One region of the Arthrobacter woluwensis genome, then DNA from elsewhere that is predicted to be linked to it. Evidence: riboswitches for the same ligand, from Rfam matches in the RefSeq annotation. Region 1 holds a riboswitch; each other region holds the start of a gene.

The links. A riboswitch is a leader RNA that binds a small molecule or an ion and turns the genes downstream of it on or off. The one in region 1 is predicted to bind S-adenosylmethionine.
Region 2: linked by a shared signal. The riboswitch ahead of metX (homoserine O-acetyltransferase MetX) and the one ahead of QFZ52_RS16180 (DUF1737 domain-containing protein) in region 1 are both predicted to bind S-adenosylmethionine.
Region 3: linked by a shared signal. The riboswitch ahead of QFZ52_RS10105 (aminotransferase class V-fold PLP-dependent enzyme) and the one ahead of QFZ52_RS16180 (DUF1737 domain-containing protein) in region 1 are both predicted to bind S-adenosylmethionine.

The regions. Positions count from the first base shown of each region.
Region 1 covers NZ_JAUSXR010000001.1:3,105,831-3,115,535, forward strand. The annotation lists gene QFZ52_RS14270 (helix-turn-helix transcriptional regulator) at 1-659, shown strand, start outside; gene cls (cardiolipin synthase) at 784-2,196, opposite strand; gene QFZ52_RS14280 (aminodeoxychorismate lyase) at 2,511-3,434, shown strand; gene QFZ52_RS14285 (GNAT family N-acetyltransferase) at 3,462-3,992, opposite strand; gene QFZ52_RS14290 (SRPBCC domain-containing protein) at 4,101-4,634, shown strand; gene QFZ52_RS14295 (alcohol dehydrogenase catalytic domain-containing protein) at 4,847-5,203, shown strand; gene QFZ52_RS14300 (zinc-binding dehydrogenase) at 5,259-5,759, shown strand; gene QFZ52_RS14305 (FAD-dependent oxidoreductase) at 6,020-7,558, shown strand; SAM riboswitch class IV at 7,735-7,841, shown strand; gene QFZ52_RS16180 (DUF1737 domain-containing protein) at 7,850-8,347, shown strand; gene QFZ52_RS14315 (rhodanese-like domain-containing protein) at 8,344-8,745, shown strand; gene QFZ52_RS14320 (O-succinylhomoserine sulfhydrylase) at 8,749-9,705, shown strand, end outside.
Region 2 covers NZ_JAUSXR010000001.1:924,852-934,556, forward strand. The annotation lists gene QFZ52_RS04055 (bifunctional o-acetylhomoserine/o-acetylserine sulfhydrylase) at 1-1,285, shown strand, start outside; SAM riboswitch class IV at 1,440-1,554, shown strand; gene metX (homoserine O-acetyltransferase MetX) at 1,565-2,722, shown strand; gene QFZ52_RS04065 (hypothetical protein) at 2,909-3,463, shown strand; gene QFZ52_RS04070 (SGNH/GDSL hydrolase family protein) at 3,465-4,328, opposite strand; gene QFZ52_RS04075 (alpha/beta hydrolase) at 4,434-5,090, shown strand; gene QFZ52_RS04080 (RNA-binding S4 domain-containing protein) at 5,074-5,313, opposite strand; gene QFZ52_RS04085 (lactonase family protein) at 5,346-6,413, shown strand; gene QFZ52_RS04090 (glycine--tRNA ligase) at 6,497-7,882, shown strand; gene QFZ52_RS04095 (GNAT family N-acetyltransferase) at 7,884-8,891, shown strand; gene QFZ52_RS04100 (YibE/F family protein) at 8,922-9,705, shown strand, end outside.
Region 3 covers NZ_JAUSXR010000001.1:2,209,833-2,219,537, reverse strand. The annotation lists gene QFZ52_RS10125 (hypothetical protein) at 1-483, opposite strand, end outside; gene QFZ52_RS10120 (metal-dependent transcriptional regulator) at 542-1,255, opposite strand; gene QFZ52_RS10115 (Nramp family divalent metal transporter) at 1,330-2,589, opposite strand; gene QFZ52_RS10110 (class I SAM-dependent methyltransferase) at 2,677-3,453, opposite strand; gene QFZ52_RS10105 (aminotransferase class V-fold PLP-dependent enzyme) at 3,573-4,982, opposite strand; SAM riboswitch class IV at 5,021-5,136, opposite strand; gene hisN (histidinol-phosphatase) at 5,209-6,030, opposite strand; gene rsgA (ribosome small subunit-dependent GTPase A) at 6,095-7,219, opposite strand; gene aroA (3-phosphoshikimate 1-carboxyvinyltransferase) at 7,221-8,588, opposite strand; gene QFZ52_RS10085 (DoxX family membrane protein) at 8,592-9,047, opposite strand; gene QFZ52_RS10080 (sigma-70 family RNA polymerase sigma factor) at 9,219-9,705, shown strand, end outside.

The DNA of each region.
Region 1 (9,705 bases):
ACACGTGGCTGGAACAAGGCCGGAAGGTCAACCCGTCGCGGGAGGTGCTCACCTCGCTGGCGACGGTGCTCCGGCTGGATCCCGCCGAGGAACGGTACCTGTTCACCCCGTTCGGGTACGCCGCCCCCGCGCCGAGCCTCGGCACCGCGGAGACCACCGCGCACGTGCAGCGGCTCCTGGACGCGATCGACCCGAACCCTGCCCTGGCGCTGGAGGGCAATTGGGACATCGTGGCCTGGAACGACGCCTACAGTTCGCTCTTCCCGCGCGTCCTGGAGGTCTCCGGGCCGGACCGGAACCTGCTGCGACTGGTCTTCACGGATCCGGCCGTGCGTGCCCTGCTGCCCGACTGGGACCAGACGAGCGCGCAGTTCCTCGCCGAGTTCCGGGCCGAGACGGGCTCACGGATCGAGGACGCCCGGAAGGCCAGTCTGGTGGCGGGACTCCTGCAGTCGAGCCCGGAGTTCCGCGCCCAGTGGGAGGCGCACGGCATCCGTGGGTTCACGCCCCGGACCCGCAGCTTCAACCACCTCGACGGCAGCACGGTCACCTACGAGCACCACCAGCTCACGCTCGCGGACGCCCCGGCGCTGAAGCTGATCGTCTACACGCCGGCACAGGACCCTGCGACGGACGACGGCGGCGCCGCCTCCCGCTGACCCCGCCCGGCCCGGCGTCGTCCGGGTCAGCCCCCCGTCGGCGTCGCCCACGCTTTCGTGGTTCACCCACGGACATTTCCGTGGGCGAACCACAAAGCCGTGGGTCCGGCCAGATCCGATGCAGCTACTGCAGAGTGGCCGAGAGCCGGCAGACGTTGTCCACGTACTTCGAGAGCACGGACCGTTCCTGCCACTCCTCCAGCGTCAGTTCCCGCGAAGTGGCCCGGTAGGCCTCCTGCACCTTCCGCAGCGCTGACACGATCTCGGGGCCCACCATCATGAGGGACACCTCGAAGTTCAGGGAGAAGGACCGCATGTCCATGTTGCTCGAGCCGAGGACCGCCACCTCCTCGTCCACCGTGAAGTGCTTCGCGTGCAGCACGGCGGGCGCTTTGTAGAGGAAGATCCGCACCCCGGCCTCGAGGAGGGCCTGGTAATAGGACCGCTGGGCGTGATGCACCAGGAACTGGTCGCCCTGCTCAGAGACGAAGAGCTCCACGTGAACGCCACGCTGAACGGCGGTGGTGATGGCATACAGCAGGGAATCGTCCGGGACGAAGTACGGGCTGCAGATGGAGACCCGCTCCTGCGCGGAGTAGATCAGCGTGTTGAACAGGCGCAGGTTGTTCTCCTGGGAGAACCCGGGCCCACTCGGCACCACCTGGGCCGGGATGTGGCCGTCGACCGCCTCGGGCAGGACGATCTGCTCCTCCAGGGATTCATCCGTCTCGCTCAGCCAGTCGGTGGCGAAGACGACGTTCAGGCTCGCGACCACCGGCCCCTCGACCCGGGCCATGAGCTCCACCCAGTGGCGGCCGGCCTTGCGGTGCTTGGGATTGTTGTAGGAGGGCTCCGTGAGGTTCTGCGACCCGGTGAAGGCCACCTCCCCGTCGACCACCATGATCTTGCGGTGGTTCCGGAGGTCCGGGCGGCGCCACTGCCCGGAGAACGGCATGACCGGAAGCATGCGCCGCCAGCGGATCTGGGAATTCTTCAGACGCCGCAGCAGCCGCCGGTAGCCCCGTACCCGCAGCGTGCCGATGTGATCGAACAGCAGGCGGACTTCCACCCCTCGTTCGGCCGCCTCCTCCAGGGCCGTGAACAGCGGTTCCGTCACCGAGTCGTACGCCATGATGTAGAACTCGACATTGACGTAGCGCTTGGCCCCGCGCGCCGCCGCCGTCATCGCATCGATCGATTCCAAGTAGCCGGGGATGAGTTCGACACGGTTCCGGGTGGTGAGCGGCTGGGCTCCGAGCCGGTGGTTGAGTTCGATCGCGGAACGCAGCCAGACCGGCAGGTGCAGCTGCTCGGACTCGCCTTCCAAGAGGGAGCTGGCCTCCCGCACCCGTCGGTTGACGTCCTCCAGTTCGCGGACGCGGCGGCCCTTGAGCCGGAAGTTGCCGAACAGCAGGAACAGGACCAGGCCGGCGTCGGGCACCAGGAAGATGGCCAGCAGCCACGCCATCGCCGTGGTGGGACGGCGATTGCCGGGCACCACACCGAGCAGGACGAGACGGATCACGATGTCGGCCATGACCCAGATGGTGAACCCCACCGACCACTCCTGAGGCCAGCTGTATGGCAGCACGCATCTCCCCCTTGTCGTGGTCGCGTTCCCCTCTCCGGATGGTCCCGGGTGGCCGCGGTCTCCCCTGAGAATATCCGTCCCCGGGCGTTTCCGGGGCGGGCTTCCCAGCGCGGCCCTGCGCGAACCTCTCCTCCCCTCGTGTTGTGTGCTCAGTTGTTGTGGGTATTCCGGCCGGACACCCGCAACAACTGAGCACGCAATGCTGGGCAGACACCACCGGGCCGCGCGCACCTCAGGGGCTGCGGCTCTAAGCTGGACCCATGACTTCGACGTCCCCCAGCACCGTGCTCGTGTTCCTCGATCCCGCCTTCCCGCAGGGCCGCGTGGCGGATGCCTCCGTGCCTCAGCTGATGGCGACGGACCTGGGCGCGACCCGCGGTGACGGTGTCTTCGAATCGCTCCTGGTGCTCGACGGCAAGCTCCGCAAGCTCCCCGCGCACCTGGCCCGCCTGGCCGGGTCCGCCGCCGCCCTGGACCTCGCGATCAGCGATGCGGACGTGTGGCGCGCGGCGATCGGCACGGCCGTGGACGAGTACCTCGAATCGCACCCCGGCGTGGACGAGTTCGTGGTGAAGCTGCTGGTCACGCGTGGCGTGGAGGGGGCGGGGGCGCCCACCGAGTGGGTGCAGGCCAGCCCGGCCCCCGCTCTGGGGAAGAAGCAGCGCGTGGAGGGGATCGACGTCGTGCTGCTGGACCGCGGCTACGACAGCGATCTCGCCGAGCGCGCCCCGTGGCTCCTGCTCGGCGCGAAGACCCTCAGCTACGCCGTTAACATGGCGGCGCTGCGGCACGCGCATTCGCTCGGCGCGGATGACGTGATCTTCACGTCCGCGGACGGCCGGGTGCTGGAAGGGCCGACCTCCACCGTGCTGCTCGCGCACCGTGACGTGAACGACGACGGCTCGGTCACCAAGCGTCTCGTCACGCCGCAGCTTGATGCCGGGATCCTCCCGGGCACCTCGCAGGGCGCCCTCTTCGCCGCGGCGAAGGAGGCAGGCTGGGAACTCGGCTACGGGCCGCTCGAGCCGGAGGACCTGTTCGACGCCGACGCCGTGTGGCTGATCTCCTCGATCCGCCTGATCGCACCGGTGAAGCACCTCGACGGCAGGACGATCGGCTCCGACCCGGCCGTTGCGGCGGAACTCACCGAGGAACTGAACCGGCTGTTCGCCGGCATCGAATAAGCGGGGTCGCGCGGCCGGAACCCCGACCTACAGCTCCGCGGCCATGACCACGCGCGGCCAGCGGTCCAGGCCGTGGGCGGCCTCCTCGGCGACCTTGGCGCGGAGCTCCGGCCCCCACTCCGATTCCGGCAGGACGGCGAATCCGAGCCGGGCGTAATAGGCCGCGTTCCAGGGGATCTCGCTGAAGGTCGTCAGGGTTGCTCGGCGCATCCCGCGATCCCGGGCGACGGTACGGAAGTGCTCCAGAAGCCGCGCGCCCAGCCCCTGCCGGCCGTGTCGCGGGTCGACGCTGAGCTGTTCCAGGTGGGCCTCGCCGTCCACCACCTCGCCGACGGCGTAGCCAGCCACTTCGACGGTGGCGTCCTCCACGCCGGGGACCGGCGCAACCCCGCCGGCCGGCACGGTCAGCACCCACGCCCAGCCGGACGCCGCGAAAGTGGCCAGTACGGCGTCACTGAAGGGCTCGTCGTCGGCGATCGAGGCCATCCCGGCCTGCCGGAAGAGTTCGCCGGCGGCACGTTCCAGGTCCTGGACGGCACGGAAGTCTGCAGTGGTCATGGCGCGGATCATCACTCCAGTCAACCAGTCCCGGGATTGCGCCGCATGACCCGGGATGAACGCCGGTGACGAATTGTGCCGCCCGATGAGGGCTGTCGTTGACCTTGGATGACGGCCGCCGCAGACTTCCAGGAGAACAAGGAGGACGAACAGGTGGAGAGCATCCGGCAGCTCGAGGAATGGCAGGGCCTGCGCGGCATCAACAGGGTCTGGGAGTTCGACGCGCCCGTTGAGACCGTGTTCCGCGCGCACACCGACCCGCTCTGGCTGGCCCGCTGGCTGGTGCCGGACGGCGTCGAACTGCGGTTCCGCCGCTGGGATGCCCGCACCGGCGGATCCTGGAGCTACTCCGTGGGCGCCGGCGGGGACGACTGGACCTTCTACGGCTCCTTCCACGAGGTCTCCGAGCCGTGGCGCATCGTGCAGACGGTGGAGGCGGAGGCCGACTCGCACGGCCCCGTCCTCGAAGTCCTCGACTTCCTCGAACTGCCCGGCGGCGGCTGCCGCCTCGAGGCCATCGCCATGTTCACCTCGCCCGCCGCCCGCGAAGAGGTCGGCGGCTCGGACGACGACGGCGGCCTGGCCCGCCTGACCGACCTCCTCTCCGAGCTGGGCGCCTTCTCCACCCCGCTGCCGCAGTAGAGTTACGCGCCCTCTGACCCCGCACGCGCCCTGTCGGACCCGCGCCCGAGCCCTTTCCCCGTCATCTGACGTCGCATCCGGAATGCCGTCGTCGCGAGTCCCGTTGCACGGGGCATCAGTGGGAACAGCATCAGTGAGAACAGTGCGCCGGACCGGCCCCTCACGCGAGAGGTGACCGGGACGACGCCGACAGCGCAAAGCGAGGAATCACCATGACACGTGCAGTGCGGTATGAAGAGTTCGGCGGACCCGAGGTCCTGCAGCTGGTCGCCGGCGAGGTGCCTCAGCCGGGCCCGGGCGAGGTCCGTGTCCGCGTCGCGGCCGCCGGTCTGAACCCGGTCGACTTCAAGATCTTCCACGGCGGCCCCGCGGCGGAGGCGTTCGGCGGAGCTCCCGGCTCCGGCGTCGGCAACGACTTCGCCGGCGAAATCGACGAACTCGGCGAGGGCGTCACGGGCTTCGCCGTGGGCGACCGGGTGTTCGGCGGCAAGCGGCACGAAGCGGTGGCCGACTTCGGTCCTGGTCCCCGCGAGCGGACTGCACCGCACCCCGGACGGACTCTCCGATGAGCTGGCCGCGACCCTGGACATCGCCGGACGGACCGCTGCCGCCGCGATCGACCAGTTGAAGCTGACGCCGGAGGACACCGTGTTGATCGGCGGGGCCGCGGGAGGCGTGGGCGTTCTGGCCACGCAGCTCGCCGTCGCGACCGGAGCCACGGTGATCGGGACAGCGTCCGAACGCAATCACGAATTCCTGCGCGGACTCGGCGCCGTGCCCGTCACGTATGGCGCGGGCCTGGCGGACCGCGTCGCGGAGATCGGCACGCCCACTGCCGCTGCTGACCTCAACGGCACCGAAGTGATCACCGTGGCGCAGGGCTTCGGTGTCCCCGCGGAGCGCATCACCGCGATCGCCGCGCACGGCCATCAGGACGGCGGGTTCATCGCGACCGGTGGCGGGGATGCCGGTCCGGGCGCGCTGGAGCGCATCGCGGCGGGCCTCGCCGACGGTTCCCTGGTCCTGCCCCTCGAAGCGACCTTCCCCGTGGAACAGGTGGCGGACGCCTACCGGCTGCTGGAGGAGGGCCACGTCCGCGGCAAGGTGGTCGTCACGCTCGACTGACGGGCGCAGCGCCGGGCCGGCCGGTTCCCGCGCCTTCACCCACGGAAACGTGGTTCACCCCCTGAAATTTCCCGGGGTGAACCACGTTTCCGGGGGCGCTTCCGTCAGCGCCCCTGGCAGAGCCCGCCCACAGAGGGGGTGTTGGATTCCCCGGCCCCGGCCTAGCGTGGAAGGGAGGGGCGACGCCCCGCCGCCGCCGTCGGGAGCACGGCGCATCACCCGGTGACGGTGGTTCCATCCGATCGAGGAAGGGGAACACCATGACGTCACTCTGGCTGGACCGGCCACCGATTGAGGGAGCCGGCGAATTCATTCCGGAGGCCCGCTACGACACCGTGGTCGTCGGCGCGGGACTGAGCGGACTGGCCACCGGGCTGCTGCTGGCCCGTGGCGGCCAGCGCGTCGCGATCGTGGAGGCCCGCGCCGTCGGCTCCGGCACCACCGGCAACACCACCGCGAAACTGAGCCTCCTGCAGGGCACCCGGCTGTCCGCGCTGCGTGACCGCCATCCGCTGAGTCTGGTGGAGGCCTACGTCGAGGGCAACCGGGAGGGTCAGGCCTGGCTCCTCCGATTCCTGGAGGAACAGGGCGTCCCCTTCCAGCGGCGTGACGCCTACGTCTTCTCCGTGACCGACGACGGCGCGCGGCAGCTGGGCGCCGAGTTCCAGGCCGCGCGGGACGCCGGGCTGGCCGTGGCTGAGGTCGCGGCCACGGAGCTGCCGTTCCCGATCACGGCCGCACTCCGCCTCGACGACCAGGCGCAGTTCGACCCGATGGACGTCCTGGAGGCCATGACCCGGGACTTCCTCGCCCACGACGGTGTGCTCCTGGAGGGCACCCGCGTCCACGACATCGAGCAGGAGGAGGAAGGCCTCATCCTCCGGACGTCCCGCGGCCGGCTCCTCGCGGACCGGGCCGTCCTCGCCACCGGCATTCCGTTCCTGGACCGCGGCGGCTACTTCGCCCGGCTCCACCCCTCGCAGTCCTACGCCGCGGCACTCCGGCTGCCTCCGGGCACGCCCGTCCCGCAGGGCATGTACCTCTCCGTCGAGACGCCAGCGCGGTCGCTCCGCAGCGCCCCGGACGACGACGGCGGCGACCTCCTCCTGATCGGAGGCAACGGTCACGCGACGGGCAAGGAACCCTCGCCCCAGGCCCGCCTGGACGAACTGCTCGACTGGGGCCGGCACCACTTCCCCGGAGCCGAGGTCACCCACACCTGGTCCGGCCAGGACTACCGTTCCGCGGACCGTCTGCCCTACATCGGACCGATGCCGTTCGGCGGAGGCCGGATCTTCGTGGCCACCGGGTACGACAAGTGGGGCATGAGCACCGGCATGGCGGCCGGGCTGGCCCTGAGTGCCGAGATCCTGGGCGGTCGGATGCCGTGGGCCGAGAGGCTGCGGGACCGTTCGGCCACCAGCCCCGGCCTGAGGTCCGGACTCGCGCAGAACGCCGCGGTCGCCGTCGACTGGGCCAAGGACTGGGTCAGTTCCCGTTTCCTCTCGCCGCCGGACGCCCACGAGGTGGTGCCGCGGGAGGGCCACGGCGTGGTGGCGCACGACGGCGACGGACCCGAGGCCGTCTCCACGGTCGGCGGGCGCACGTGCAGGCTCTCCGCCGTGTGCACGCACCGTGGCGGGATCGTGCGCTGGAACGACGCCGAACGCAGCTGGGACTGCCCTTTGCACGGGTCCCGGTTCGCCCCGGACGGCACGGTGCTCCAGGGACCGGCGACGCAGGATCTGGTGGTCGACTCCGTGGCCACCGGCGCCGCGACCCACGAGCCGGAGGAGTGAGCGCCGGCCGGTCCTGCGCGTTCACCCACGGAAACGTGGTTCACCCCCTGAAATTTCCCGGGGTGAACCACGTTTCCGTGGGTGCTGTTTCCGTGAGCGAATCCGCCCGGTTCATGACAGAAGATGAAGCCTCCCGTCACACTTCTCCCCGGGGCCTGGTGCTAGATTTTTTGCAGAGTAACGAGCACCGGTGACAAGCCCTGACTGACCGGTCGGCAACCCTCCACACGCGGCGGGGTGCCTCAGGTGACTACTCGGCATGTGTCAACTGCAAGCGCGAAGGAGCCCCACTTGCCTGCCCGCAAAGAACCCACGTCCGCCCCTGCCGGAACCGCCGGCGCCGCCAAGGCCACGACGCCCAGGAGCACCGCGGCCAAGCCCGCCACCCGGGCTCCGCGCACCACGAAGGCCGCGGCCGCCAAGCCGGCAGCCGCCAAGGCCTCCCCCGCGAAGGCCGCCACGACGACGGCGACCGCCCCCGCCGCCGAGCAGGCCACTGCCGCCGCGCCCGCCGTCGCGCCCCAGGACGTGACGGCCGAGACGCCCGCCCGCCTGCCCTACCGCCTCCTGACCGGCCCGGACACCCGCGAATTCTGCGAACGGGTCTCCGCCGCCCTGGCCGATGGGTACATCCTCTACGGGAGCCCGTCCGTGACCTTCAACGGGGAGACGGTGATCGCGGCCCAGGCCGTCGTCCTGCCCTACGCGCCGCCCGCGCCGCCGGCCCCGGTCGTCGACCCGTACGCCGTCCCCGCCACCGGCTTCGCCCCCTACGGCGGTGCCCTGTGAGCTACGCGGGTGACCTGACGCCACAGCAGGCCTGGAACAAGCTCAAGGACGGCGCCATCCTCGTGGACGTGCGCACCGAGGCGGAGTGGGCGCACATCGGCCGTCCGAAGGCCCCGTCCGGCGACCCCCTGTTCATCCAGTGGAACCTGGCCGGTGGCGCGCCGAACCAGGGCTTCCTCACGGAGCTCGCCGAGCAGGCGCCGGAGGCGGGCACCGCGGAGCTCGTGTTCCTGTGCCGCTCCGGGCAGCGCTCCATCGCGGCGGCCGAAGCCGCGACGGCGGCGGGCTGGTCCTCGTACAACGTCCTGGAAGGCTTCGAGGGCGTCCCGGACCGTTTCGGGGAGCGCACCGTGAACGGCTGGAAGAACAGCGGCCTGCCGACCACCATCGGGGCGTGAGGCATGGCGTTCAATCCTGAGGCCGCGTCCTGGTCGCCGGCCACGCAGGCCGTCCGGGGCGGGCTGGACCGCACGGGCTTCTACGAGACCTCCGAGGCGTTGTTCCTGAACTCGGGCTTCGTCTACGACTCCGCGGAGGCCGCCGAACGCGCCTTCACCGGTGAGGACGAGCGCTTCGTGTACTCGCGCTACGGCAATCCGACCGTCGCCACCTTCCAGGAGCGGCTGCGGCTGCTCGAAGGCACCGAGGCGTGCTTCGCGACGGCGTCCGGCATGTCCGCGGTGTTCACGGCCCTGGGCGCGCTGCTCGCCGCCGGGGACCGCGTGGTCGCGGCGCGGTCGCTGTTCGGTTCCTGCTTCGTGATCCTGAACGAGATCCTGCCGCGCTGGGGCGTGGAGACCGTGTTCGTCGACGGGCCCGATCTGGAGCAGTGGCGCGAGGCCCTGTCCGTGCCGACGCAGGCGGTGTTCTTCGAATCGCCGTCGAACCCGATGCAGGAGATCGTGGACATCGCCGCGGTCAGCGAGCTCGCGCACGCCGCGGGCGCCACCGTGGTGGCCGACAACGTCTTCGCCACCCCCATGCTGCAGCGCTGCACGGATCTGGGGGCCGACGTCGTCGTGTATTCCGGGACCAAGCACATCGACGGGCAGGGGCGCGTCATGGGCGGCGCGATCCTCGGGACCAAGGAGTTCATCGACGGGCCGGTGAAGAACCTCATGCGGCACACGGGGCCGTCGCTGTCGAGCTTCAACGCCTGGGTGCTGACGAAGGGCCTGGAGACGCTGGACATGCGCGTGCGGCACTCGTCCGCCTCCGCTCTGAAGCTGGCCGAGTGGCTCGAACGGCAGCCCGGGGTGACCTGGGTGAAGTATCCGTTGCTGCCCTCGCACCCGCAGTTCGAACTGGCGAAACAGCAGATGAGCGCGGGCGGCACCGTGCTGACGTTCGAGCTCGCG
Region 2 (9,705 bases), 2.2 Mb from region 1:
CCATGTCGGACAGGAGCCGGACGCCGTCACCGGCGCGCGGGCCCTGCCGATCTACCAGACCACGTCCTTCGTGTTCCCGAGTGCCGAGAGCGCCGCCAACCGCTTCGCGCTCGCCGAACTGGCCCCTATCTACACCCGCATCGGCAACCCGACGCAGGACGCCGTCGAACAGCGCATCGCCAGCCTCGAAGGCGGCCTGGCGGCCCTGCTGCTCAGCTCCGGCCAGGCCGCGGAGACGTTCGCCATCCTCAACGTGGCCGAGGCGGGTGACCACGTGGTGGCCAGCCCCAGCCTGTACGGCGGCACCTACAACCTCCTGGCCAACACCCTGAAGAAGTTCGGCATCGAGGTCACCTTCGTCGAGGACCCGGACAATCTGGACCACTGGCGCGCCGCCGTCCGGCCGACCACCAAGCTCTTCTTCGCCGAGGTCGTCTCCAACCCGCGGCAGGACATCCTGGACATCGAGGGCGTGGCCTCCGTGGCGCACGAATCCGGCGTCCCGCTGATCGTGGACAACACCCTTGCCACCCCGTACCTCATCCGGCCTCTCGAGTGGGGCGCGGACATCGTGGTGCATTCGGCCACCAAGTACCTGGGCGGTCACGGCAGCGCGATCGCCGGTGTGATCGTGGACTCCGGCAAGTTCGACTTCGGCGCGGACCCGGAGAAGTTCCCGGGCTTCAACACCCCGGACGAGAGCTACAACGGACTCGTCTACGCCCGCGACCTCGGCGCGGACGGTGCGCTGGGCGCCAACCTCAGCTACATCCTGAAGGCCCGCGTGCAGCTGCTGCGTGACCTTGGATCCGCCGTCAGCCCGTTCAACGCGTTCCTCATCGCGCAGGGCCTCGAGACGCTGAGCCTCCGCGTCGAGCGCCACGTGGAGAACGCGCTGAAGGTCGCCGAGTTCCTGGAGGCGCGCGACGACGTCGAACGCGTCGCGTACGCAGGCCTGCCGAGCAGCCCGTGGTACGAGCGGGGGCGCAAGTACGGTCCGAACGGCATCGGCGCCGTGGTGGCGTTCGAGATCGCCGGCGGACTCGAAGCCGGCAAGGCGTTCGTGGACGCGCTGGAACTCCACTCGCATGTGGCGAACCTGGGCGATGTCCGTTCCCTCGTCATCCACCCGGCGTCCACCACGCACGCCCAGCTCAGCGAGGCCGGTCAGCGCGCCGCGGGCGTCACCCCGGGTCTGGTCCGTCTCGCAGTGGGCATCGAGCACATCGACGACATCCTGGCCGATCTGGACGCCGGTTTCCGGGCCGCGAAGGCCGCCGTCTGAGCCCCTCGGGGCATCCGCGGGACATCCACGGGCCGCGCATTCTTCGGAATGCGCGGCCCTTGCTGCCACTTGGGCGAACATAAATCCCGAGAGCCTGTCTCATGAAGCGTCATCTTCAGAAACGGCCTCTTCCGATCCTTTACACTGGTCCGAGAGTCACGAGTGCCAGCGCCAAACCCCGGTTCGCTGGCCGGCAACCCTCCTCCTGCGGTGGGGTGCCCCGGGTGAAGACTCGGCCCAGCGCCGGCCGGCGCGGGCAAGCTCAGGAATAGAGGCCCCATGACTATCGCTGCATCCCGTCCACTGTCCACTGCGCGGGACACCACCACCCGCGAGGAGCGCGACGCCGACGCGCGCCACGGTGTGCAGCGCACCGCCGTCGTCGGGCCGCTGGAGCTGGAGGCCGGCGGGAAGCTGCCGGACGTCACCCTCGCGTACGAGACCTGGGGGACGCTCGCGCCCGATGGCGGCAACGCGGTCCTGATCCAGCACGCCCTCACGGGAAGCGCGCACGTCGCACAGGGTGACACGGACGAGGAGGGCTGGTGGGACGGACTGGTCGGCCCGGGCCGCGCGATCGACACGGACCGGTTCTTCGTGGTGGCCGTGAACATCATCGGCGGCTGCAACGGCAGCACGGGGCCGTCCAGCCCCGCCCCCGATGGCAAACCGTGGGGTTCCCGGTTCCCGTTCATCACGCTCCGCGACGCGGCGGTCGCCGAGGCGCGGCTCGCGGATCAGCTGGGCATCCGGCAGTGGTTCGCGGTGGTCGGCGGGTCCATGGGTGGCGCGCGGGCGCTGGAATGGGCCGCGGGGTTCCCCGAGCGGGTCCGCAAGTGCGCGGTGATCGCGATCGGCGCCCACAGCACCGCCGAGCAGATCGCCCTGGCCCAGGCGCAGACCCTCGCCATCCGCCAGGACCCGGCCTTCCGCGACGGCGACTACTACGACGGCCCGGCGCCCGAGGCGGGCCTGGCCCTGGCGCGCCGGATCGCGCACATCTCCTATCGCAGTGAGGCGGAGCTCGAGGCCCGCTTCAGCCGCAAACCCCAGGAGGGCGAGTCGCCGCTCAACGCCTCCGCCCTCGCCGAACGGGGCCGGTACCAGGTGGAGAGCTACCTGGACCATCAGGGCGGCAAGCTCGTCCGCCGTTTCGACGCCAACAGCTACATCGCGCTGACGGAAGCGCTCATGAGCCACGACGTCGGCCGCGGCCGCGGCGGCGTCGAGGCGGCGCTGGCGGACAGCCCGGTCGAGTTCTTCGTCGCCGCGGTGGAGTCCGACCGGCTCTACCTGCCCCGGCAGTCCGAGGCCCTCGCCGCGGCCCTGCCCGGAGACGTCACGGTGCACCGGATCGCCTCGGAGATCGGCCACGACGGCTTCCTCACGGAAGCGGGCCAGCTCGGCGCGCTGCTCGGCCGGACGCTTTTCGCCTGAGGCGGGCCTATCCGGCATTCTCAACCCCGCCTCCAGATTCCCATCCGGCCCTCACAACCCATCCGGCCCTCACAACCCATTGACTGCTCCATAGGAAGTCATTCCGCCGCGAAATCCGGGGAAAACGACATCCTATGGAGCAGTCGCTGAGGGGATCTCCGCAGGTCCGGATGGGATAATCCCGTCATGGCTCTGGAAAACCTGCTGCTCCGTCTCGACCGCATCGCCGGAGGCCGCCAGGCCGGCGTCCGCATCGGGGAGCGGCAGCGGCTCCATCCGAAGACGCGGCGCGCTTTCACCTGGGTGCTGTGGCTCCTGGTGCTGGAGCTCGTGCTGGGAGTCGGGGCCGTCGTCGTCGCGCTGGTGCTGTCGAGCAGCGGCGAGCCGGTGCCGTTCGCCGTCTGGATGCGCACCGTGGTGGTGCTCGGGATGACGGCCACCCTGTTCTACTTCGCGTGGCGCGCGACCAAGGGCTGGTACTGGGCGTACCAGCGGCTCCGGCTGTTCGCGCAGATCTTCCCCGTGGTCACGCTCGTCATGGCCGCGATCCCCGGGCTGTATCCGCTGTGGATGGTGACCGAGCAGATCGTGTTCAGCCTCATCATGATCGGCATCGCCGACTTCCTCACGAGCGATCACATGAGGATCGCGTTCCGGAAGCCCGGCGCGCCCCGGGACCTGGATCCGGATCTGGACCCGGACGACCAGGCCCCGGACGATCAGGCCCCGGCGGCGTCCTGAGTCAGAGCTCCTGACCCGGCAGGAACACCGGCCCCGCCACCGGGCGCTTGGGCTGGATGCCGTCGCCCGACGACTGGTGCCGCAGGCGGCGCAGGACCCACGGGAACAGGTGCTCGCGTGCCCACAGGAAGTCCTCGGTGCGAGCGGTGCGCCACGTCTTCTCCGGCATGGGCTTGGGGGAGAGCGGTTCCAGAGTGTGCTGGACGTTCAGGGCGTCCAGGACCATCGTCGCGATGGTGTGGTGGCCGAGGGGCGAGAAGTGGAGGCGGTCCTGGTCCCAGTACTGCGAGCCGGCGAGCTGCCGCAGCGACCACATGTCCGCGATCACGGCGTCGTGCCGCGCGGCCACGGTGCGCAGGTTCTCGTTGTAGATGGCCACCTTGCCGCGGAGCGGGCTCAACACGGTCGACACCGTGTCCGGGCCGTTGAACAGCACCACCGTGGCGCCCTCGGAGGCGAGACGGCCGACGGCGGCGTCCAGCGTGTTGGCGAGGGCGTCGGGATCGCCGCCGGGACGGATGAGGTCGTTGCCGCCGGCGGAGATGGTGATCAGATCCGGCTTGAGGTCCAGGCAGGGGTCCACCTGCTCATCGATGATCTGCTGCAGGAGACGCCCGCGGATGGCGAGGTTGGCATACGCGAAGTCCGGGTGTCCGGCGCTCAATTCCTCCGCCACGCGGTCCGCCCAGCCGCGGTGGCCGCCCGGGCTCGCCGGCTCGGGATCGCCGATGCCCTCCGTGAAGGAGTCGCCGAGGGCCACGTACCGGGACCACGGGTGGCCGCCGTCGCTCTCCTGCTGAACTTGAGGAGAGGAAGCCGGCGCGGGAAATACTGGCCCTGAAGATAACTGAGAGGAGTCGCTCATTCTTCCCATCATGCCCCCGGGCGGCTCGGTTACGCCACCGTAGCTTCCGGAACGCGCCGCCCTCTTCGGCCGGGCCGATCAGGCCGTGATGGCAGAATACGAGCCATGAGTCTTGACGCCCCCGCCTTCCCCGCACCCACCGTCCTCTGGTCCGTCCCCGAAGATCAGCGGCAGGGCCGGCCTCTGCTGGTGCTTCTGCACGGCTACGGCGCCAACGAGGCGGACCTGTTCGGGCTGGCGGATCAGCTCCCGGACGAATTCGTGGTCGCGAGCGTGCGTGCGCCCCTGACGATGGGGCCGGGGTTCACCTGGTTCCCGCTCACCGGATCCCTCGATTACTCCTTCGACGCCGTCAAGGCCGCGACCGACTACGTCCTCGAGTGGCTGGACGGGGTGCGCGAGGAGTTCACCTCCGTGAGCCTTCTGGGGTTCTCCATGGGCATGGCGATGGCCACCAGCATGTGGCGCCGCCGCCCGCAGGACTTCGCGGCGATCGTGGGGCTGTCAGGTTTCGCCGTCGAGGGTGGCACCGACTGGTTCCGGGACGCGGAGCTCGACGGCAGCACGCCCTTCTTCTGGGGCCGCGATCCGCAGGACCCCGTGATCCCGCGCGAGAAGGTCGATTTCACCGCGGCCTGGCTGCTCGGCAAGGCCCGCGCCACCAAGGTGCAGTACAGCGGCGTGTGGCACGGCATCAGCCCTCAGGAAGTGGGGCACGTCGCCGAATTCCTCGGCTTCGAGGTGCTCAGCCCGCAGCGATGACGCGGACGCTCTGACCGTTGACCGTCACCACGTCGCCCGTCGTCAGCTGACGGCCCCGGCGGTCTTCGATGTCGCCGTTGACCTTGACCAGCCCGTTCTTGATGAGCTCGGTCGCCTCCACGCCGTCGTCGGCGAGGGAGGAGAGCTTGAGAAGCTGACCCAGGCGGATCATCGAATCCCGGATCTCGATGGTGTCGATGCCGTCCGGTGCAGGAGAAGTCATATCCCCATGATGCCTTACCCCACGGAGGAACGATGAACATCCCTCTCTATCTCGGCAGCTACACCGAGGACGGTTCCGGCCGTGGTTCCGGGGTGCAGCGCGTGACGGTCGACCCGGTGGCCGGGGAGCTGACGGTGCTGGCCACGAGCTCTGGCGTGCGCAACCCGTCGTTCCTGCTGTGCGGGCCGGGCGGCCGCCTTTTCGCCGTGGAGGAGCTCGACGCCGGCCAGGTGGTCGAGCTGGACCCGGAGACCCTCGCGGTCAAGGCCCGGGTGAGCAGCGGCGGGTCGTCGCCGTGTCACCTCGGCCTGGCCGGCGGGCTGCTCCTCGTCGCGAACTACGGCTCCGGGACGGTCTCCGGTCTTCCGCTGGACGGTCCGTGGGGCACCGAACCGCTGTGGACCGTGGGACAGGAGGGCGCGGGACAGGACGGCGCCGGCCCGGTGGCCGACCGTCAGGAAGGGCCCCATGCCCACTCGACCCTCGCGCTGGGCGAGGACCGCTTCCTCGTGGCGGACCTGGGCCGGGACCGGGTCGACGAATACCTCCTGGGTGAGGACAGTCCGGAGCTCGTGGGCGGGCTGGACCTCCCGCCCGGCACCGGACCGCGGCATCTGCTCCTGGAGGAGCCCGCGGCTGGGGTCGGCGAGGGCGCCAGCAAGGGGGCGGTGGTGCTCTGGGTGGTCGGTGAACTCGACGCCGCACTCCACCGTGCCGTCCGCGCCGAGAACGGGTCGTGGGCCCTGGCCGGTGAGCCCGTGGCGTTGGCTCCCGGTCACGAGCAGGCCTATCCGAGTGAGATCACCGGCCACCCCGGCTCCGGTGAGCGGGCACTCGTGGTGGGCGTGCGCGGGAGCGACACGCTCGCCGTCGTCGCGCGCGAGGAAGGGGAGGAGCGGCTGCTCCGGACACTTCCGTGCGGCGGCGCGTGGCCCCGTCACCTGGCCTGGGCGCGCGCCGACGACGGCGCCCCGCACCTCTGCGTCGCGGCGGAACGCGGGCACCGGCTGAGCGTGTTCGTCCCCGGCCCGGACGGCGAACTCACCCCGGTGGGCGGCGTGGAGACGTTCAGCCCGACGTACGTGCTGCCGGTAGGCTAGGACGTGTGTCCCCACTGGGGGACCGGCACGAGTATCCGCACCCGGACCGCACCCAGCGGCCCGCTTTCCCTGGAGTTGTTCATATGGCAGCAAAGTCCACCCTCGATTCGGTCATCTCCCTCGCCAAGCGGCGCGGATTCGTTTTCCAGGCCGGTGAGATCTACGGTGGATCGCGCTCCGCGTGGGACTACGGCCCCCTCGGCGCCGAGCTCAAGGAGAACATCAAGCGCCAGTGGTGGCAGACCTTCGTCCGCGGCCGCGCCGACATGGTCGGCCTGGACTCGTCCGTGATCCTGCCGTCGAAGGTGTGGGAGGCCTCCGGTCACGTCGCCACCTTCACGGACCCGCTGGTCGAGTGCCTCTCCTGCCACAAGCGCCACCGCCAGGACCACCTCCTGGAGGCGTACGAGGCGAAGAAGGGCCGCGCCCCGGAGAACGGCATGGACGACATCGTGTGCCCCGATTGCGGCACGCGCGGTGAGTGGACCGAGCCCCAGAACTTCTCGGGCCTCATGAAGACCTACCTCGGCCCGATCGACGACGAGTCCGGCAAGCACTACCTGCGCCCGGAGACGGCCCAGGGCATCTTCGTGAACTTCGCCAATGTGGTGACCGCCGCCCGCAAGAAGCCGCCGTTCGGCATCGGCCAGGTCGGCAAGGCGTTCCGCAACGAGATCACCCCCGGCAACTTCATCTTCCGCACCCGCGAGTTCGAGCAGATGGAGATCGAGTACTTCACCCCGCCGGCGGACGCCCCGGCGGCGTTCGAGGAATGGGTCGGGGCCTGCTGGAACTGGTTCGTGGACCTGGGCATCGACCCGGAGAACATGCGCCGCTTCGATGTCCCGGACGGCGAGCGTGCGCACTACTCGGACCGCACCATCGACATCGAGTACAAGTTCGGCTTCGCCGGCTCCGGCTGGGGCGAGCTCATGGGTGTCGCCAACCGCACCGACTTCGACCTGAAGAACCACATCGAGCACTCGAAGCAGGACCTCTCCTACTTCGATCAGGCCTCCGGCGAGCGGTACGTCCCGTACGTGATCGAGCCGTCCTTCGGCCTGACCCGCTCCATGATGGCCTTCCTGGCCGACGCCTACACCGAGGACGAAGCTCCCAACTCCAAGGGCGGCGTGGACAAGCGCACCGTCTTGAAGCTGGACCCGCGCCTGGCGCCGGTCAAGGCCGCCGTGCTGCCGCTGTCCCGCAACGAGCAGCTCTCCCCGCTGGCCCGCGAACTCGGTGACAAGCTGCGCAAGCACTGGAACATCGACTTCGACGACGCCGGCGCGATCGGCCGCCGCTACCGCCGCCAGGACGAGATCGGCACCCCGTTCTGCATCACCGTGGACTTCGACACCCTCGAGGACAACGCCGTGACGATCCGCGAACGCGACACCATGAGCCAGGAGCGCGTCTCCCTGGATCAGCTGGAGGCCTACCTGGCCGGAAAGCTGCTGGGCGCCTAGCATGACCATCCAGTACCGTCCCTGGCGTGAAGGCGACGACCTGGAACTGCTCCAGCTGTGGGGGGATCCCGATTCCCCCGCGGCGGGGCAGTTCCGGGCGTCCTTCGCGCCGTCCGTGGGCAGCATCGACGGAGACAGCGCGAACGGTGAGCCGTGGCGCCAGTGCATCGTGGCCGAGGACGTGGTGGACGGTGTCGCCGTCCCGGTCGCCGCGGGCGTGGTCTACGAGACCGCCCTGCACAGCGAACGGCTCTGGTCCTACATCGAGGTCTCCCGTGATCACCGCGGACACGGCATCGGTTCGAGCCTCCTGGTGATGCTGCGCCGTGAGGCGGAGCTCTCGCCCTCGGGCGTGACGGCTCTCCGGTCCAAGGTCGCCGTGGGCACTGACGGCGCCGGTTTCGCGGCGTCCGCCGGGCTCGAGCCCATCCAGCGGTCACGCCTCGTGGAGGTCTCCGCGGGCGCGCTGAAGCTCCCCGTGTTCGACGGTGAGGGCGAGGACGCGGGCAGCGACGTCATCATGGATCTCGCCACGGGATCCGTGGAACTGACGCAGGTGGTGGGCCGGTACTACCGGGAGGTGCACTCCTGGGACGATCCGGGAGAGCTGTCCCTGGGCACGGTCCAGCGGCTCTTCCTCGACGACCTCTCCGGGGCTCACGGCGCGATCGTGCTGCGGGCCAAGCCGGAGTCGGCATTCGGCAGCACCGTGTCACCCACCCGCACGGGGAAGATCCGCGCCTTCGCGATCAGTTACGCGGCGCCGGGCACGGGGGAGGAGGTCCAGGAGGGCGCCACCGATGTATTCCTGGGCCACGACCCCGCCCTGGACGCGGAGGACGCGGCCGAAGCGGTCCGTGACCTGCTCTCCCTCATCGCCTACCAGCACCCCGTGGTGCTGGAAGTGGACGATTCGATGACGGCGTTGCGCGCCGCCGTCGAACCTCTGCTGGAGACGGGCGGCGCCCGGCAGCTGGGCGCCGACGTCCTGGTGGTCAGCGACAAGTAACGGCGGAACCGACAGGAGCGGAGCGGACCCATGGGTGCCGGACATTCACACGGCGGGGGCCACTCGCACGACGACGGCGCGCCGCCGTCCGCGGAAGCAGCGGCGGCACGGCGTCGGGCCGGGTGGATCCTGGCCGCCATCCTGGTGCCGGTCGCCCTGCTCACGGTGCTGGGCATGGTGCTCCTGTGGCCCTCGGGCAAGCATGAGGACCTGCGTCTGAGCTCGCCGTATTCCACGGCGCCCGGCGTCAGTTTCGACACCGGCAAGGTCATGAGCGTCACCAAGGCGTCCTGCTCCGGGAATTCCCCGGACGCGCAGCAGGATTCAGGACAGGGCGGCTCAGGTCAGAGTCCTTCGCAGGGCCCGTCCCAGGGCACCTCGCAGGGCTCCGGCCAGAGCGGCTCCACGCCCGGCGCCAGCCGTCTGACCTCCTGCTTCTGGGCGGTGACGCAGCCGGACGCCGGTGGTTCGCCGGTCCAGGTGGTGTTCAACCCGGAGGTGTCCGCGTCGGATTCCGTCCACCCCGGTGACGGGATCCGGTACCTGAACCTCTCGCAGGTGCAGGGGGCCTCGGCCGGGCATGCGCCGGCGTATGTGTTCGTGGACTTCGTCCGCTCCGCGCCCATCGCGATCCTCGCCGTGCTCTATGCGGCCGTGGTGATCCTCGTGGCGCGCTGGCGGGGATTCCGCGCCCTGCTCGGGCTGGGCGTGGCGTATCTGGTGCTGGCGTTCTTCCTGCTGCCGGGCCTCGTGGACGGCAAGCCGGCCATGCCGCTGGCGCTCACGGCGTCGACGGCCATCCTGATCGCGGTGC
Region 3 (9,705 bases), 900 kb from region 1:
GCGCACGGTGTCCTCTTCACGGCGCCGGTCGGCGGCCCGCGCGCCCCAGGAGACCACGGACAGGATCCCCAGGAACAGGGCGATTCCGGCCAGCCACCAGGTCCCGGGAATCATCCGCGGTTCCCGGAACCATTCCGGTGCCGGCGCGACGACGGTCGTTCCGAAGGCGGCGGAGGCGCAGGCGAGGGCTTGAGCCGCGCCGAACCCGGGCAGCCGGGGATTGCGCACGGAGCGGGCGACCCAGGTGTTCAGGCCCACGATCGTCGCGCCTGCGGCGACGGTCAGGGCTATGATCCGGAGGATCCACTGCCACGGCTCCGGATCCTCGTTCTCCGTATCGAGCACGGTCACGAACGCGGTGATGCTGTACGCCGTCACGAAAGCGCCGAGGACCAGTGTGAGGCCGGGCACCCAGAGGTCCTGGGCCTGCGGGGTCCTGGATGCTTTGGCACGAGCGGCGGCGTCCGGATCGATGATGCTCATGCAAGGATGCAAACACGATGCCCCGCGATCCGCAATGCTCCGGGGAAGGAACGGACCCTCAGGGGAGGATGCAGCCCTCATGCGGCGAGTCGTCCGCGACCCAGAGGGCGTGCAGCGCCTGCTCGCCCAGCTCCGCGGTGTGGCCCTCCTGGCCGCCGGGAGGGGCCACATGAACCTGCAGTGCGCCGCTGAACGGCTTGCGTTCGCCGACCTCGACGACGGCGTCGACGTCCACGCCCTCCCGGCTGAGGTAGCGCAGGAGCTCCGGGTCGTCGTCGCTGATCCGGGTGATGAGCCCGTGGTGCCCCTCATCCAGCTCGGAGAGCAACCGGGCGTCGGGCAGCGCGACGGTGCCGTCGGCGGTGGGGATGGGATCGCCATGAGGGTCACGGTCCGGGTGGCCGAGTTTCTCCGCGAGGCGCTCCACGAAGGTCTCGGAGACGGCGTGTTCCAGGAGTTCGGCCTCGTCATGGACCTCGTCCCACGCGTAGCCGAGCTCGCGGACCAGGAACGTCTCGATCAGGCGGTGCCGTCGCACGACGGCGAGAGCCAAAGTCCGGCCCTCCGCTGTGAGCGTCACGGCGCCGTAGGGCTTGTGGTCCACCAGGCCGAGGTCCTTGAGTTTGCGCACCATCTCGGACACCGAGGAGTTCGCCACGCCCAGCCGCTGGGCCAGCTGGGTGCTGCTGATGGGCTTGTCCTGCCACTCGGTGAACGAGTAGATGACCTTGACGTAGTCCTCGATCGAGGAGGAGGCGACGGCAGACTTCACGGCCCCAGTTTAGTCGAGGCGGGCGACGGCGCCGGGGTGGTGGTCGGCCGCCGTCGCGCCGGAGCCGCGACTCCTCAGCCGCCCGGGACGAATGTCAGCCAGATCAGCACGCCGTTCAGGACGATCACGAGGAGGGCGCTCACGGCGGCCGCCACCTGGAGCGCGGGATGGTCTGCGTGACGGCCCATGACGCGGCGGTCCCGGCTGAGCAGGAAGAGCGGGATCAGGGCGAAGGGGATGCCGAAGCTCAGGGCGACCTGACTCAGCACCAGCACCTGGGTGGGATCCATGCCGACCGCCAGGATGATCACGGCGGGGATGAGGGTGAGGACCCGGCGCAGGAGGAGCGGGATCTGCACCTTGAGCAGGCCGCCCATGATCGTGGCGCCGGCGTAGGACCCGACCGCGGTGGAGGCGAGACCCGAGGCGAGCAGCCCGACGGCGAACACCGCGCCGATGACCGGGCCGAGCGTCGTCGTGATGGCGGCGTGCGCGCCCTCGATGCTGTCGGTGCCCTCCCGGCCGCTCAGGGCGGAGGCCGCGAGCAGCAGCATGCCGATGTTCACGGCGCCGGCGATGGCCAGGGCGGAGACGACGTCCCAGCGGGTGGCCCGGATGAGGCGGCTCAGAGCCCGGTCGTCCGGTTCCGGGCCACCCACCGGGCGGTGCCGGTCCCGGGAGAGCGCGGAGTGCACGTAGATCGCGTGGGGCATGACGGTCGCACCGAGCATGCTCGCCGCCAGCATCACGGACTCGGTGCCCTGGAAGCGGGGCACCAGGCCTCCGAGCACACCGCCGGCGCTGGGCGGGCTCACGATCAGACCGCACAGGAACCCCACTGTGATGACGGCGAGCAGCACGATGATCGCGTTCTCGAAGCTGCGCTGGCGCCGCCGGTTCTGCATCAGGAGCAGGACCATGGACGCCGCGCCGATGATGATGCCGCCGAGGGGCAGCGGGATGCCGAACAGCAGGTTGAGGGCGATGGCGCCGCCGACCACCTCCGCGAGATCCGTGGCGACGGCCACCGTCTCGGCTTGCAGCCAGAAGAGCCGCCGGCCCCACGTGGGGAACCTCTGCCCCAGGAGTTCGGGGAGGGAGCGTCCGGTGACCAGCCCGAGCTTGGCGGACTGGTACTGGACCATGACGGCCATGATGTTCGCGGCCACGAGGACCCAGACCAGCAGATAGCCGAACTGGGCGCCCGCGGTCAGGTTGGCCGCGACATTGCCCGGGTCCACATAGGCGATGGCGGCGACGAAGGCCGGCCCGAGCAGCAGGATTCCCGCGCCGCGGCGTGGTGCGACGACTCCTGGGGACAGCTCGGTCTTCATCTCATCCTCCTTTAGGCGAGCCGAACCAGGTAATTTCGGCTTGCCTAAAACTCTAGGCTCGGAGACCTCTCGGCGCAAGTGTGACCGTCAGCGCCGCGTGGTCTTCCACGCGTAGCAGCGGTAGGGGAGGGTGAGGATCTCCCCGGGGCGATGTCCGAGATGCTCGCAGAGGTACCACTCGAGGTTGCTGAGGACCTTCTCCCGGGTGGGGGCGGACGCCCGCAGGTAGTAGCTCCGGGATTTGGTCAGCTCCAGGAGATCCTCCGGCGTCACCCGGTCCTGCCACGGGATCACCGCGGCCTGGAGCTCGGTGAAGCCGGGCCCGACGGCGGGCACGAAGTGCGGCTTGATGACGTCACCGGCGTGCATGATGCGGGACAGCCGGTGCACCCACGGGACGGACGTGTCCAGCTGGTTCCAGATCAGTGCGAGGGTCCCGCCCGGCCGCAGGACCCGGAGGGCCTCCGCGCTCGCGGCGAGAGGATCGAACCAGTGCCAGGCCTGGGCCACCGCGATCAGATCGGCGCTCTCCGCACGAAGCCCCGTGGCCTCCGCCGTTCCCTGAACGGTCGCGACGCCGGGGAGTTCCGCATGCAGCTGGGCCAGCATGTCGGCGGAGGGCTCCACGGCCGTCACGTCCAGGCCGAGATCCACGAGCAGCGCGGTGTATTTGCCGGTGCCCGCTCCCAGGTCCACGGCCGATCGCGCGCCGTCCGGCACGCACCATGCAGCTGACTCCGCCGGATACGAAGGCCGGACCTGAGCGTAGTGCTCCCCGCCCTGTTCGAACGCGCGGCCCATCTCCCGGCGGGTGGTGGTGTCCATGCGGGGACCACCGGGCGGCGACACGTGACGGGCTGACATGCTGACTCCTGGACGATGACGGGATCCGCCCGCGGAGCGCGGGGCGGCTTGCCGTTTAAGGGTCGCACAGGGGGCGGACGCGCCGGCCCCTGTGCGACCGGACGTGCTGCGTCAGAGGATCAGTCCGTGGTGGTGCAGGGCGCGGCGCCCGCCGTGCCGGGGGTGTTCGGCGCCCAGTGCGGGTAGCTGCGCTGATCGTTCGCGGGAACCCAGCGTCCGGCGTCGACCACGTAGTCCCAGCCGAGACCGCGTTCGCGCAGCTGCCGGATCCCCTCGATGAGGCACTCGGCGTCCTCGAGCCGCGACCCCAGACCGAAGCTGGCCCGGAGCGATCCGGCGGGCAGGCCCAGCCGCTTGAGCAGCGGGTGGGCGCAGAACTTGCCGTCCCGGAGTCCCACCCCGTGCTCGGCGGAGAGGTAAGCAGCCACGAGGCCGGCGTCGTAACCCTCCACGGAGAAGTTCACCACGCCGATCGAGTCGGTGGAATCGCTGAAGATGCGGTGCACGGTGACGCCGTCCAGGGCGGCGAGACCGTCCTCCAGGTGGCGGCGGATGTCCGCCTCGTGCTGCTGCCACGAGTCGTGGTCGAGGGATGCCAGGACCTGGGTCGCCCGGGCCAGGGTGGCCGCGCCGAGGACGTTCGGGGAGCCGCCCTCATGCCGGGCCGGTCCGGTGGTCCAGACGACCGAATCGAGGCGGGCCTCCCGCACGGCGCCGCCGCCGAGCAGGTGGGGAGTCCCGGCGTCGAGCCAATCGGCACGGCCCACCAGGACTCCGGCGCCGAACGGCGCGTACAGCTTGTGGCCGGAGAAGGCGAGGAAGTCGACGTCGAGCGCGGTGATGTCGATCCGGCGGTGCGGCGCCAGCTGGGCGGCATCCACGACGATCCGGGCGCCGTACTCGTGCGCCAAGGCGGCGAGCTCGGCGATCGGCAGGATCTCACCGGTGACATTGGAAGCGCCCGTCACGGCCAGGAGGGCGACACCGCCGGCTTCGAGCTCCTCCCGGAGGGCCTCCACGGTGGCCGCGATGGTCTCCCGCGCCACGAGGCTCCGGTGACCGACCCGCTGCCAGGGGAGCAGATTGGCGTGGTGCTCGATGTCCAGGTAGAGCACGTCGCCGGCCTGTTCGCCCTGGCGCTGGGGGAGGCAGCCCGCCAGCACGTTCAGCGAATCGGTGGTGTTGCGCGTGAAGATCACCAGGTCATCCGGACGTCCGCCCACGAAGTCGCGCACGATCTCCCGGGCATTCTCGTACACCGAGGTGCTGATCTGCGAGGCGTAGCCGGCGCCGCGGTGCACGCTCGCGTAGTACGGCAGGATCTCGTTCAGGTAGGCCGAGACCACGCTGAGCGCGGGGGCGGAGGCGCCGTAGTCGAGATTGGCGTACCGGGCCGTGCCGCCCTGGATGAGCGGGGCCTGGATCTCCGCGCCGGTGACCGCGGCGAACGGATTGGCGGCCAACGACGGCGCGTGGGCGCGACCGGTTCCGGCGGCGGTGGAGCGGGGGGCGAGGGTGTTGACGGACATGCTGGACCTCTGCATCGTGGAGGGGCCCGCACAGGCGGGCACCGCGCTTGCCGCACCACTTTCTGTGGCCGGCCTGGTCGTCACCCGGGGCACCCCACCGCGTCTGGAGGGTTGCCGGCCAGCAAACCGGGGTTTTGCGCTGGCACTCGTGACCTGATTACGAGAGTAAAACAGCGGCGCGTCCCCGAAGGAACGCGCCGCCAATATTACGTGGAATATGACCTGCTCAGGGGGCCTGCAGCAGATCGTCCAGCCCGGGATTGAGCCTCCGGAGGAACTCTGAATGCAGGATGCCGTTGCTGGCCACCGCGTTGCCGCCGAACGGGCCGTCCTGCCCGTCGAGCGAGGTGAAGCGGCCACCGGCCTCGGTGACGATCGGCACGAGCGCCGCCATGTCGTAGAGGTTCAGCTCCGGCTCGCAGGCGAGGTCCACGGCGCCTTCGGCCAGGAGGCAGTAGGACCAGAAGTCGCCGTAGGCGCGGGTGCGCCAGACCGTGTCGTGGAGGTCGAGGAACTCGTCCCGCAGGCCGAGTTCCTTCCAGCCGCCCAGGCTGGAGTAGGAGAGGGAGGCGTCCTCGAGGCGGTGGACGTCGGACACCTTCAGCCGGGTGGCCGAGGCGAGGGAACGGCCCGTGTAGGCGCCATGGCCCTTGGAGGCCCACCAGCGGCGGCCCAGGGCGGGGGCGCTGACGACGCCGACCACCACCTGATCGTCCTCGATGAGGGCGATCAGCGTGGCCCAGACGGGCACGCCGCGCACGAAGTTCTTGGTGCCGTCGATCGGATCGATGACCCAGCGGCGGGAGGAGTGGCCCGTGGTGCCGAACTCCTCGCCGATGACGGAGTCCCGAGGCCGGGCCCGGGACAGCTGGGCGCGGATGTACTCCTCGGCGCTCCGGTCCGCATCGCTCACCGGTGTCAGATCCGGCTTGGTCTCGACCTTCAGATCCTGGGCTTTGAAGCGCGCCATGGTCTGGGCATCCACCTGGTCCGCCATGACATGGGCAAGCCGGAGGTCATCGGTGTAGTTCTGGGAGGAGTCCATCATGGGTTAAACCGTACCCACAAAGCACGCATCCCAGCTCATCCGGGGCGTGGACGTGACCGCGCCGTCAGGGAGTGCCGAGCTCCTTGGCCTCGCGTTCCTCCTGCGTTCCGGCGTCCAGCACCCGGCGCAGCGACTCCAGCCGCGAGGCTCCGGCGGGCCCGGCGTGTCCCTCGGCCACCCAGGCATCCAGGCCGCAGCCGATCGCCTGCGCGCCGTGCTTGCAGCCGCGCTCGCAGGCCTCGGTGCCGGGCGCCAGATCCGGGAACGCCTGCAGGATGCGTTCGGGATCGACCAGGGCGAGGCCGAAGGACCGGACGCCGGGAGTGTCCACGATCCACGTTCCGGGCCGCGCCCCCGGCATCTGGAGTGCCAGGGCGGAGCTGGACGTGTGGCGTCCGCGGCCGGTGACGGCGTTGACCTGTCCGGTGGCCCGTTCGGATCCCGTCAGGGCGTTGACCATGGTCGACTTGCCGACGCCGGAGTGCCCCAGGAGGACGCTGACGGAGCCGTCGAGCTCCTCCCGCAGTTCCTCGACGGCGGTGCCCAGCAGGGAGGCGGAACCGCCGTCGGCGCTCCGGGCGTCGATCCCGCTGGCTCCCGCCTCCGTGGTGCGGCTGATGATGACTTTGAGATCCAGGGCCTGGTAGTTCGCCAGCAGCTCGGCGGGGTCCTTCACGTCGGCCTTGGTGATGAGCAGGATCGGCTCGATCCCGGCGTCGTACGCGGCCACGAGGGCGCGGTCGATGAAGCCGGTGCGGGGCTCGGGGTTCGCGGCCGCGACCACGACCACGAGCTTGTCCGCGTTGGCGACGACGACGCGCTCCACCGGGTCGGTGTCGTCCGCGCTGCGCCGCAGAAGCGTCTTGCGGGGTTCGATGCGGACCAGCCGGGCCAGCGTGTCGGGATCTCCGGAGACGTCGCCCACGAGGGCCACGAAGTCGCCGACCACGACCGGGTTGCGCCGGAGCTCCTTCGCCCGCGCCGCGATCACCGTCCGCTCCTGCGGCGTCCCCTCGTCCAGGACGGCGGTGTAGCGTCCGCGGTCCACGGTGATGATGCGCCCGATCACCGCATCCGAGTGGCTCGGGCGGTCTTTCGTGCGGGGCCGGGACCCTCGTTTGCTCGGCCGGAGCCGGACATCGGATTCATCCCAGGAGGACAGGGAACGACCGGACTGACCCTGCCCCACGTCAGGAGCCAGCCTGAGTGCCGGCGGGCGAGATCTGCTCCGTGTCCCCTGCGCGTCCGTCCAGCATGGCCGTCCAGAGTGCGGGGAAATCGGGCATGGTCTTGGCGGTGGTGGCGATGTCCTCCACGAACGTCCCCGGCACGGCCAGACCCCAGATGGCGCCCGCGGTGGCCATGCGATGGTCTGCATAACTGTCCAGGACGGCGCCGTGCAGAGGGACGGGCCGGATGATCAGGCCGTCGGCGGTCTCCTCCGCGTCGCCACCCATCCGGCGGATCTCGGTGACGAGGGCCTCGAGCCGGTTGGTCTCGTGACCGCGCAGATGAGCGATGCCGCTCAGGCGCGACGGCGAGTCGGCCAGGGCGCACAGCGCTGCGACCGTCGGAGCCAGTTCGCTCGTGTCGGCGAAGTCGCCGCCCAGGATCCGGGACCCGCCCTGCACCACGAGGGTGGAGCCGTCCAGGGTCACGGTCGCGCCCATCCGGGTGAGGATGTCTCGCCAGAGGTCGCCCACCTGCGTGGTGGGGCTGGGCCAATGCGGCACGCGGACGGTGCCGCCCGTGACGAGCGCCGCTGCGAGGAACGGACCGGCGTTGCTGAGGTCCTGCTCGATCCGGACGTCGAAGGCGCTGATGGGGCCGGGGGAGACGAACCAGTGGTCCGGCACGGAGTCGTCCACCGTGACACCCAGGGACCGGAGGACTTCGACGGTCATCCGGATGTGGTCCAGGCTGGGCACGGGCTTGCCGGCGTGCTCGATGTGGAGGCCATCGTCGAAGCGGGCGCCGACCAGGAGGAGGGCCGAGACGAACTGGCTGCTCCCGCTCGCGTCGATGATCACGTGGCCGCCGGGGACGGAGCCTTCGCCGCGCACGGTGAAGGGGAGCGACGCCGGGGCGCCGCCGTCGTCGGACGTCAGGGTGATGCCGAGCGCCGCGAGTGCCTGGATGATCGCGCCCATGGGGCGCTGACGGGCGTGGGGGTCACCGTCGAAGTGGGTGTCACCCCTGCGCAGGGCCGCCAGCGGGGGGACGAACCGCATGACTGTCCCGGCGAGCCCGCAGTCCACGCTCACGGCGGAGGCCGGGGCGTCCTGGGGGATCGGGGTGATGACCAGATCCGGACCGAAGGACCCGTCCCCGGGGACCTCCTCCACGGTGGCGCCCAGGCTGCGCAGGGCCGCGATCATCAGCGCCGAGTCGCGGGAATGCAGAGGCGCGCGGAGCCGGGAGGGGCCGTCCGCGAGTGCGGCGAGCACGAGGTAGCGGTTGGTCAGGGATTTGGAACCCGGCACCGAGACGGTCGCGTCGACCGGACCGGTGGCCAGGGGCGCCGCCCAGGGCTGGACGACAGGGGCTTGCTGCGGCACGAATCAGTCTCCCTTGGAGGCGCCGGCGCCACCCTCGGGCCGGTTCTGCACACGCCACACGAGGCTCGGCTTCCCCGCGGTGTCCACGATGGCCAGCAGGGCGGCGCCGTTGAGCGAGAGGTTCTTCAGGAGCTGATTGCGGCGAGCCGCGCGGCCTTCCTTGGTGGTCGCGTCAGCGGCGCGGTACTCCAGAGCCGTGGTGCACGCGGCGGAGGCGGCGAGCACCAGAGCGGCGAGACGCGGCAGTTTGCCGAAGGCGAAGAGAGCGCCCGCACCCAGCTGCGCGCCGCCGGCTGCGCGATTCAGGAAGGCGTCCCCGAGCTCGACCGGCAGGGTGTCCGCCACGCGGCGTGCCAGCACGGCGGGCCGGACGGTGGGATCCTGGGCCTTCTTGATCTTGTGGATGCCGTCGGCGATGAAGCTGCTGGCGAGGAGCGGACGGGCAAGGATTCGAACCATGGACACGAGACCTCCTGGAGAGATGGGTTCACCTGGTGGGTCACGGGACAGGAGCGCCCGGACTACCTCTAGTCTTGCATCTTTGCGGAATAATTGCGCCGCGGAACCGGTTGTCCGAAGCAGTGATGACACGAGGAGAAGCCTCGTGCCGACGATGTTTCAGGAGTGCCCATGCCCGTGGTCTTGGATCGCCCGGCCGCACCCGTGGGCTGGACCGGTGGCTCCCGGGTTCCGGCCCTGTCCGCGGGGCTAGACTGGGACGCGATGAACACCACGGAATCGGAGATCCCCGGGTCCGGAGCCGCAGCGGCCCGGAAGACGGACGAAGAAGCAACGGGGCGGTCGGCCTCGGACAGCAGTGCGGTGGATGTCGCGTCCGAGAGCGACGACCAGCGGCGGGCCCGTTTCGAGCGGGACGCCATGCAGTACGTGGACCAGCTGTATTCGGCGGCCATGCGCATGGCCAGGAACCCCGCCGACGCTGAGGATCTGGTGCAGGAGGCCTACACCAAGGCGTTCTCGGCCTTCCACCAGTACAAGCCCGGAACGAATCTGAAGGCCTGGCTGTACCGCATCCTGACCAACACGTACATCAACCTCTACCGCAAGCGGCAGCGCGAGCCTCTGCAGTCCCATGGGGAGACCATCGAGGACTGGC